2 linked regions of the Catellatospora sp. TT07R-123 genome follow. Each later gene encodes a partner of the first gene's protein in a complex. Links are inferred from orthologs where the notes say so. Each region holds a gene or a part of one and is shown on either strand. Other genes may lie near its edges.

Region 1 (4,376 bases):
CTGCGCGAGGGCCAGGGGTGGCGCACCGGGGCGGGCCGGGTGCGCTGGGCCGAGCGGCTGGCCTGGACCGGCATCGTCCTGGCGGCGGTGAGCGCGCTGGCGCTGACGGTGCTGCTGGTGCTGCGCGGGGTCCGGTTCGGGCGCCAGGACTACCCGCCCACGGTCGACTGAGACGGGCCGGGCCGCGCCATGGCAGGATCGCGGGTGTGAGTCAGCAGCCGCCCCCGTTCCCGCAGTGGCCCGCGCCGCAGCCGGTGCCGCAGCCGCAGCCGCAGTGGACCCCACCGCCGCCCGCAGGCCCGGCCCCGGTGGCCTACCCGGCCCCGGTGCGCGTGGAGCCGGTGCCCGGCACGCCGTACGCGGTGGCCGTGCTGCCCGCGCCGTCGAGCGTCTCCGGCGTGGGCATCGGCGCGCTGGTGACGGGGATCGGCTCGGTGCTGGTGTCGCTCGTGGTGTGGTGCCTGGGCCTGGTCGGCAGCCAGGCCGGCTGGGGCGCGCTCGTCGCGGGCGCCTTCACCGTGCTGTCGGTGCTGCTGGGCGCGGCCGGGATCGTGCTGGGCCTGCTGGCCCGGCGGCAGATCCGGGCCGCCGCCGCGGGCGGCCAGGCGAGGCTCACCGGATCGGGGACGGCGCTGACCGGGCTGATCTGCGGTGCCACCGGTGTCGCGCTGGCGCTGACCGGGGTCCTGGTGGCGACCTTGCTGGTCCTCGGCGACAGCGCGCCGACCGCCCCGAAGCCGCGGGTGAGCGCCTCTCCGTCGCGGTGACTCCGCTCACGGGTGCCGTCTCGTGCAAGGCCGCCGAGGCGAGGAGGTAGACTGTTTCCGGAGTTCGTGTCGAAGGCGGACTGGCATGGCTGGGCACCACTCCCGGCATCGATGAGTCAGCGAAGAGGTCATCGACGGGCGTGGGCTCACCCCGTTTTGACCAGTCGGCCCTTGGTTCGGTACTCTTTCCCCTCGTGCCCGGGCATGCCCGGGCCCCTCGTGCGTGCACCAAACGCGGAGCGGCGAGGTCCTTGGGACCGCGCAGACCGCAGCACCCACGACAACGACAGACTCCGACAGCTCGAGCAATCGAGCCGCCGGGCCCGTGCGCCGGACGACACGCCCGACCGCGGGGGTCGAGCGGCGTCGCGGATCACACCGTGACAGCGCCGACCGCAGCAGTTCGGGTCGCGTACGCGGCCAAGGCCACATAAGTTTCCGCGGTCGGACCGCGGAGAGAAGCAAAGGGAGCGGAGAAACCCGGTGCCCACCATCCAGCAGCTGGTCCGCAAGGGCCGCCAGGCGAAGACGAGCAAGACCAAGACGCCGGCGCTGAAGGGAAGTCCTCAGCGGCGCGGGGTGTGCACGCGTGTGTACACCACGACCCCCAAGAAGCCGAACTCGGCCCTTCGGAAGGTCGCTCGCGTCAAGCTGAGCAGCCAGATCGAGGTCACCGCGTACATCCCGGGCGTCGGTCACAACCTGCAGGAGCACTCCATCGTGCTCGTCCGCGGCGGCCGTGTTAAGGACCTGCCGGGCGTGCGTTACAAGATCATTCGTGGTTCGCTGGACACCCAGGGCGTCCGCAACCGCAAGCAGGCACGTAGCCGCTACGGTGCGAAGCTTGTCAAGGAAGGGAAGAAGTAATGCCGCGTAAGGGCCCCGCGCCGCGTCGGCCGCTGGCCGCTGACCCGGTTTACAGCTCGCCGCTGGTCACCCAGCTGGTGAACAAGATCCTGCTCAACGGCAAGCGCCAGCTCGCCGAGCGCGTCGTGTACGACGCCCTCCAGCGCTGCCACGAGAAGACCGGCACCGACCCGGTCGTCACGCTCAAGCGCGCGATGGACAACGTCAAGCCGACCCTCGAGGTCCGCAGCCGCCGTGTCGGTGGCGCGACCTACCAGGTGCCGGTCGAGGTCCGTCCGGCCCGTGCCACCACGCTGGGTCTGCGCTGGCTGGTCACCTACTCCCGCGCCCGCCGCGAGAAGACCATGGTCGAGCGGCTCATGAACGAGCTGCTGGACGCCAGCAACGGCCTCGGTGCCGCCGTCAAGCGGCGCGAGGACACCCACAAGATGGCCGAGTCGAACAAGGCCTTCGCTCACTACCGCTGGTGAACTGCCGTGGAGCCGGTCCCGGAATCCGGGCCGGCTCCACAACCTTGACTTTCGGGACACCGTCCCGTTCTTGAAAGGATCGTGAAGTGGCCGCCGCAGACAGCGCCCTCGCCAAGACTCGCAACATCGGCATCATGGCGCACATCGACGCCGGTAAGACCACGACTACCGAGCGGATCCTGTTCTACACCGGTATCACGCACAAGATCGGTGAGGTCCACGAGGGCGCGGCCGTCATGGACTGGATGGAGCAGGAGCAGGAGCGTGGTATCACCATCACCTCCGCTGCTACCAAGTGTGAGTGGAAGGGCCACACGATCCAGATCATCGACACGCCCGGCCACGTCGACTTCACCGTCGAGGTGGAGCGTTCGCTGCGCGTGCTCGACGGTGCCGTCGCCGTGTACGACGGTGTCGCCGGCGTGGAGCCGCAGACCGAGAACGTGTGGCGCCAGGCTGACAAGTACAACGTTCCGCGTATGTGCTTCGTCAACAAGCTGGACCGCACCGGTGCGGACTTCTTCCGCTGCGTCGACATGATGATCACGCGCCTCAACGCGACCCCGCTGGTGCTGCAGATCCCGATCGGTCTCGAGGGTGACCACATCGGCGTCGTGGACCTGCTGGGCATGCGCGCGCTGACCTGGCGTGGCGAGACCCAGAAGGGCGAGGACTACGCCATCGAGGCGATCCCCGCCGACCTGCAGGCGCAGGCCGACGAGTGGCGCGTCAAGCTGCTCGAGACCCTGTCCGAGGCCGACGACGAGATCATGGAGCGCTACCTCGAGGGTGGCGAGTTCACGATCGAGGAGCTCAAGGCCGCGATCCGTCGCGCCACCATCGCCGACAAGCTGAACCCGGTCGTCTGCGGCTCCGCCTTCAAGAACAAGGGCGTGCAGCCGATGCTGGACGCCGTCATCGACTTCCTGCCCTCGCCGCTGGACATCCCGGCGATCGACGGCACGATGATGGACGGGGAGACCCCGGCGGTCCGCCACGCGGACCCGAAGGAGCCCTTCTCCGGCCTCGCCTTCAAGATCCAGACCGACAAGCACCTGGGCAAGCTGACCTACGTGCGCGTCTACTCGGGCACGCTCGAGTCGGGCTCGCCCGTGATCAACTCGACCAAGGACCGCAAGGAGCGGGTCGGCAAGATCTACCAGATGCACGCCAACAAGCGCGAGGAGCGCGCGTCGGCCAGTGCTGGTGACATCATCGCCGTGCAGGGTCTCAAGCAGACCACCACCGGTGACACGCTGTCGGACCCGGCGAACCCGGTGATCCTGGAGTCGATGACCTTCCCGGACCCGGTCATCTCGGTGGCCATCGAGCCGAAGACGAAGGCCGACCAGGAGAAGCTGGGCACCGCGATCCAGAAGCTCGCCGAGGAGGACCCGACCTTCCGCGTGAAGCTCGACGAGGAGACCGGTCAGACCGTCATCTCCGGCATGGGCGAGCTCCACCTGGAGATCCTGGTCGACCGGATGAAGCGCGAGTTCAGCGTCGAGGCCAACGTCGGCAAGCCGCAGGTGGCGTACCGCGAGACCATCCGCCGCAAGGTGGACAAGATCGAGTACACCCACAAGAAGCAGACCGGTGGCTCGGGTCAGTACGCGAGCATCATCATCAGCATCGAGCCGCTGCCGCTGGACGCCCCGGCGCAGTACGAGTTCGTCAACGCCGTCACCGGTGGCCGCATCCCGAAGGAGTTCATCCCCTCGGTCGACGCCGGTGCCCAGGACGCGATGCAGTACGGCGTCCAGGCCGGCTACCCGCTGGTCGGCGTGAAGCTGACGCTGATCGACGGCAAGTACCACGAGGTCGACTCGTCGGAAATGGCATTCAAGATCGCCGGTTCGATGGCGCTGAAGGAGGCGGCCCGCAAGGCCGACCCCGCCATCCTCGAGCCGATGATGGCAGTCGAGGTCGTCACCCCCGAGGACAACATGGGTGACGTCATCGGCGACCTGAACTCCCGCCGCGGCATCATCCAGGCCATGGAGGAGCGCAGCGGCGCTCGTATCGTCCGCGCCCTGGTCCCGCTGTCGGAGATGTTCGGCTATGTCGGCGACCTGCGGTCGAAGACCCAGGGCCGGGCGAGCTACAGCATGGTATTCGACTCCTACGCCGAGGTTCCCGCGAACGTCGCGAAGGAGATCATCGCTAAGGCCACGGGCGAGTGATGTGACGGTGGCGCCGGTTCCGGCCGGCGCCACTGCTGCGAGCTCCACCAGCTCCAGCGAAGGTAAAAGCGCCGGTGACCCCCGGCGGG
Region 2 (3,657 bases), 800 kb from region 1 along the record:
GAACGGGGTCAGCGCGCCCCGGCCATCGCCGACTTCTTCCGGTACGACAGCACCGAGTCGACCAGGCCGTATTCGACCGCCTCACCGGCAGTGAGGATCTTGTCGCGGTCGATGTCCTTCTTGACCTTCTCGACCGACTGGCCGCTGTGGCGGGCCAGCATCTCCTCCAGCTGGGTGCGCATGCGCATGATCTCGCGAGCCTGGATCTCGATGTCGGATCCCTGACCGTAGCCGCCCTCGGTGGCCGGCTGGTGGATGATGATCCGCGAGTTCGGCAGCGCCAGGCGCTTGCCGGGCGTGCCGGCCGCCAGCAGCACCGCGGCCGCACTGGCCGCCTGGCCCAGGCAGACCGTCTGGATGTCCGGGCGGACGAACTGCATGGTGTCGTAGATCGCGGTCATCGCGGTGAACGAGCCACCGGGCGAGTTGATGTACATCGTGATGTCGCGGTCCGGGTCGGCGGCCTCCAGCACCAGCAGCTGGGACATCACGTCGTTGGCCGACACGTCGTCGACCTGCACGCCCAGGAAGATGATCCGGTCCTGGAACATCTTGGCGTACGGGTCGATCGTCTGCTGGCCCGTCGTGGTCCGCTCGATGAACTGCGGGACGATGTAGCGACTGGACGGCTGGCCGAAGCTGGGCGTCATAGCTGGAAACATGTTGCGCTCCTTCAGTTCCCGACCGGCGCCACGGACGTAGCGGTGATCACGTGGTCGATGAAGCCGTACTCTTTGGCCTGCTCCGCGTTGAACCAGCGGTCGCGGTCGCTGTCTGCCTCGATCTGCGCCACCGGCTGTCCGGTGTGCTGGGCGATCAGGTCGATCATCAGCTTCTTGGTGTAGATCATCTGCTCGGCCTGGATGGCGATGTCGGCCGCGGTGCCGCCGATGCCGCCCGAAGCCTGGTGCATCATGATCCGCGCGTGCGGCAGCGCCGAGCGCTTGCCCTTCGCGCCCGAGCACAGCAGCATCTGGCCCATCGAGGCCGCCATGCCCAGCGCGATCGTCGCGACGTCGTTCGAGATGAACTGCATGGTGTCGTAGATCGCCATGCCGTCGTAGACCGACCCGCCGGGCGAGTTGATGTACAGGTAGATGTCGCGGTCGGGATCCTCGGCGGACAGCAGCAGGAGCTGCGCGCAGATCCGGTTGGCGACCTGCGTGTTGACGTCGCTGCCGAGGAAGACGATGCGCTCCTTCAGCAGGCGGTTGTACACAGAGTCGTCGAGGCCGCCGGCGATCGGATCGGAACCCCGCGCAGATGGAACGTGCAGCTCGCTCATATCGGCAGCCTTTCTCGTTGTCCTACAGCGACCCTAACCGCTGATTCCGACACCAGCTTCCCCAGTGCCGACGTGTTCGCTGTGAGCGCACCACGCCCGTCCGTGACTGTGGCGGGCCGCACACCCACCTGAGCTGCCGCTCAAAAGGGCGAGGGGATCCGCCGGGCCGGATGGCCGACAGATCCCCTCACCGTCACGTCCTTGGAACTCAGCCTCGGCCTCAGTGGTCGTGGCCCTCGTGGTCGCCGTGGTCGTGCCCGGCGTGGTCGTCGGCACCCTCGCGCAGCGAGTCCAGCGTCAGCACCTCGCCGTCGGTGTCGGTCATGATGACCCGCTCCATGACCAGCGCCAGCGCCTTGCCGCGACGCACGTCGCCGTAGACGGCGGCGGCGGCACCGGCCTGCACCAGGCGGTCGTAGTACTGCTGCGGGGCGACACCGGCGCGCTGGGCGCGGTGCACGATCTCGTGGCCGAACTCGTCGTCGGAGACCTGGACGTCCTCGGCCTCGGCGATGGTGTCGAGCACCAGCTGGATCCGGACGCCCTCGGCGGCCGCCTCGGACAGCTCGGTGTCGATCTGCTCCTCGGTCTTCTCCTCCGCCGCGAGGTACTCGGGCAGGCTGGCGCCCATGCGCTCCAGCTGCTCGACCATGGCGGCCTTGCGCTGCTCGACCTCGTCGGCCACGACGCCCTCGGGCGCGGGGACGTCGGCCCGCTTGACCAGCTCGGCCAGCGCCTTGTCACGTGCCGCGTACAGCTGCTCGACCTTCTTGACGCGGGTGATCCGCTCCGACAGGTCGCCGCGCAGCTGCTCCAGGGTGTCGAACTCGCTGGCGAGCTGGGCGAAGTCGTCGTCCAGCGCCGGAAGCTCCTTCTCCTTCACGGTGCGGACCGTCACGGTCACGTCCGCGTCGCTGCCGGCGTGCTCGCCGCCGACCAGCTGGCTGGTGAAGGTCGCCGACTCGCCGGCGGACAGGCCGGCCACGGCCTCGTCCAGGCCCTTGAGCAGCTGGCCCGAACCCACCTCGTGGGACAGGTTGCTGGCGGTGCCGCCCTCGACCTCGGCGCCGTCGACGGTCGCCACCAGGTCCAGCTGCACGTAGTCGCCGTCAGCGGCGGCGCGCTCGACGGTCTTGAGCGTCGCGAAGCGCTGGCGCAGGCCGTCGATCTGCTCGTCGATCTCCGAGTCGGCCACGGCCAGCGGGTCGACCTCGACCTTGATGCTGCTCAGCTCGGGCAGGGTCAGCTCGGGGCGGACGTCCACGTCGGCGGTGAACTTCAGCGGCTGGCCGTCGGCGAACTCGAGGTTGTCCACGGCCGGGCGGCCCAGCAGCTTGACCTCGTGCTCGCGCACGGCGGCGAAGATCTGCTGCGGGATGGCCTCCTCGATCGCCTCCTGCAGCACGGCGCCGCGGCCCACGCGCTGGTCGATGACCTGGGCCGGGATCTTGCCCTTGCGGAAGCCGGGGATGTTGACCTGGGCCGCGATCTCGCGGTACGCCTTCTTCAGGCTCGGCTCGAGCTCGGCGAACGGCACCTCGATGGCGAGCCGCACTCGCGTCGGGCTCAGAGTCTCGACGGTGCTCTTCACAGGCGTACTCCTTGGGATCTTTCGGGTCGTTTGGGGTTGCCTTGCGCAACTGTATGCCCCTCCGCGCCCGCCGGTGCCACCGGCGTGGTGCGCGGAAAGAGCCCGGTCGAGTGTAGGCGACCGCCGGAGGCGTTCACCGCATCGGGCGGCGGTTGTCGGCGGATGTCACACCGCGCGGGCGCGTCAGCATCATAATAACGAGCAAAGCCGACAAACTGGGCAGGTCGTCTGGGAGGAGACCGCCGTGCCGCCGATCAATGTCACGCTGCTGCTGGCCACCGCCATAGCGGCCGCAGGTGGCCCGCTGCTGGCCCTCACGCCGCTCGCGCTGCGGGCGCAACCGCAGGCCGCCGCTGCGATCAGCGTCGACGACGGGGTACGCCGGATAGAGCCGGGCGACACCGTCCAGTACCGCATCCTCGCCCGCGGCGACGGCACCGACAGCGCGACCGTCCGCCTGACCGTGCCGTCCGACCTGCGCGACGTCACCGCCGACGGAGCCACCCGCACCGGCGCCACACTCCACTGGCCCGCCCCCGGCGCCGGCCGGACCGGCACGTACACCGCCGCCGCCGTCCTCGGGCACGACACCCCGGCCGGGGATCTCGCCGTGACGGCGTGCCTGCAGGGGGTCGTCGCCGCGCCCATGGCCTGCGCCACCGACCTCGACCTGGTCGTCGAGCCGGCCGGCGGCACCGGCTGGGCCTGGCTCGGCGCGGCCGTGTTCGGGCTGCTCGCCGCGGTCGGCGCGATCTGGCTCGACCGCAAGATCCGGCCCGAA

What was found. The genes of interacting proteins can lie anywhere in the genome.
Region 2: the proteins of rpsG (region 1) and tig are in contact, whole or in part, in a crystal structure (PDB 3GTY), measured with the Thermotoga maritima proteins. The link is inferred for Catellatospora sp. TT07R-123 from one-to-one orthologs. Residues at the interface, in WP_004081843.1 of Thermotoga maritima: Lys34, Lys52, Lys55, Glu59, Arg62, Gln63, Glu66, Asn67, Lys69, Val71, Arg95, Ala109, Lys110, Lys111, Gly112, Arg113, Pro114, Glu117, Glu121, Ile124, Ala125, Tyr127, Asn128, Asn129, Thr130, Gly131, Lys135, Asp139, Arg142, Met143; in WP_004081061.1 of Thermotoga maritima: Glu122, Val124, Val129, Leu130, Tyr133, Glu188, Gly259, Ile262, Tyr263, Glu266, Ser270, Glu273, Gln274, Glu277, Arg308, Gln311, Ile312, Ser315, Tyr316, Glu325, Arg329, Arg336, Leu363, Phe366, Trp367, Arg373, Leu377, Arg381, Leu384, Glu387.

Annotation. Positions count from the first base shown.
Region 1 is NZ_BNEM01000001.1:4,023,987-4,028,362, reverse strand. What follows is about bases 375-3,368. They hold rpsG (30S ribosomal protein S7), read left to right. Parts: upstream 375-1,633; coding sequence 1,634-2,104; downstream 2,105-3,368. Other genes in these bases: fusA (elongation factor G), read left to right, coding at 2,191-3,368; rpsL (30S ribosomal protein S12), read left to right, coding at 1,251-1,634; Cs7R123_RS17325 (hypothetical protein), read left to right, coding at 375-767. In the rest of the region: Cs7R123_RS17330 (hypothetical protein), read left to right, coding at 1-171; more of Cs7R123_RS17325, read left to right, coding at 207-374; more of fusA, read left to right, coding at 3,369-4,287.
Region 2 is NZ_BNEM01000001.1:3,226,816-3,230,472, forward strand. What follows is about bases 692-3,657. They hold tig (trigger factor), read right to left. Parts: upstream 2,877-3,657; coding sequence 1,506-2,876; downstream 692-1,505. Other genes in these bases: Cs7R123_RS13775 (ClpP family protease), read right to left, coding at 692-1,285; Cs7R123_RS13785 (hypothetical protein), read left to right, coding at 3,121-3,657. In the rest of the region: Cs7R123_RS13770 (ATP-dependent Clp protease proteolytic subunit), read right to left, coding at 9-662; more of Cs7R123_RS13775, read right to left, coding at 674-691. UniProt on the Bacillus subtilis protein: Involved in protein export. Acts as a chaperone by maintaining the newly synthesized protein in an open conformation. Functions as a peptidyl-prolyl cis-trans isomerase.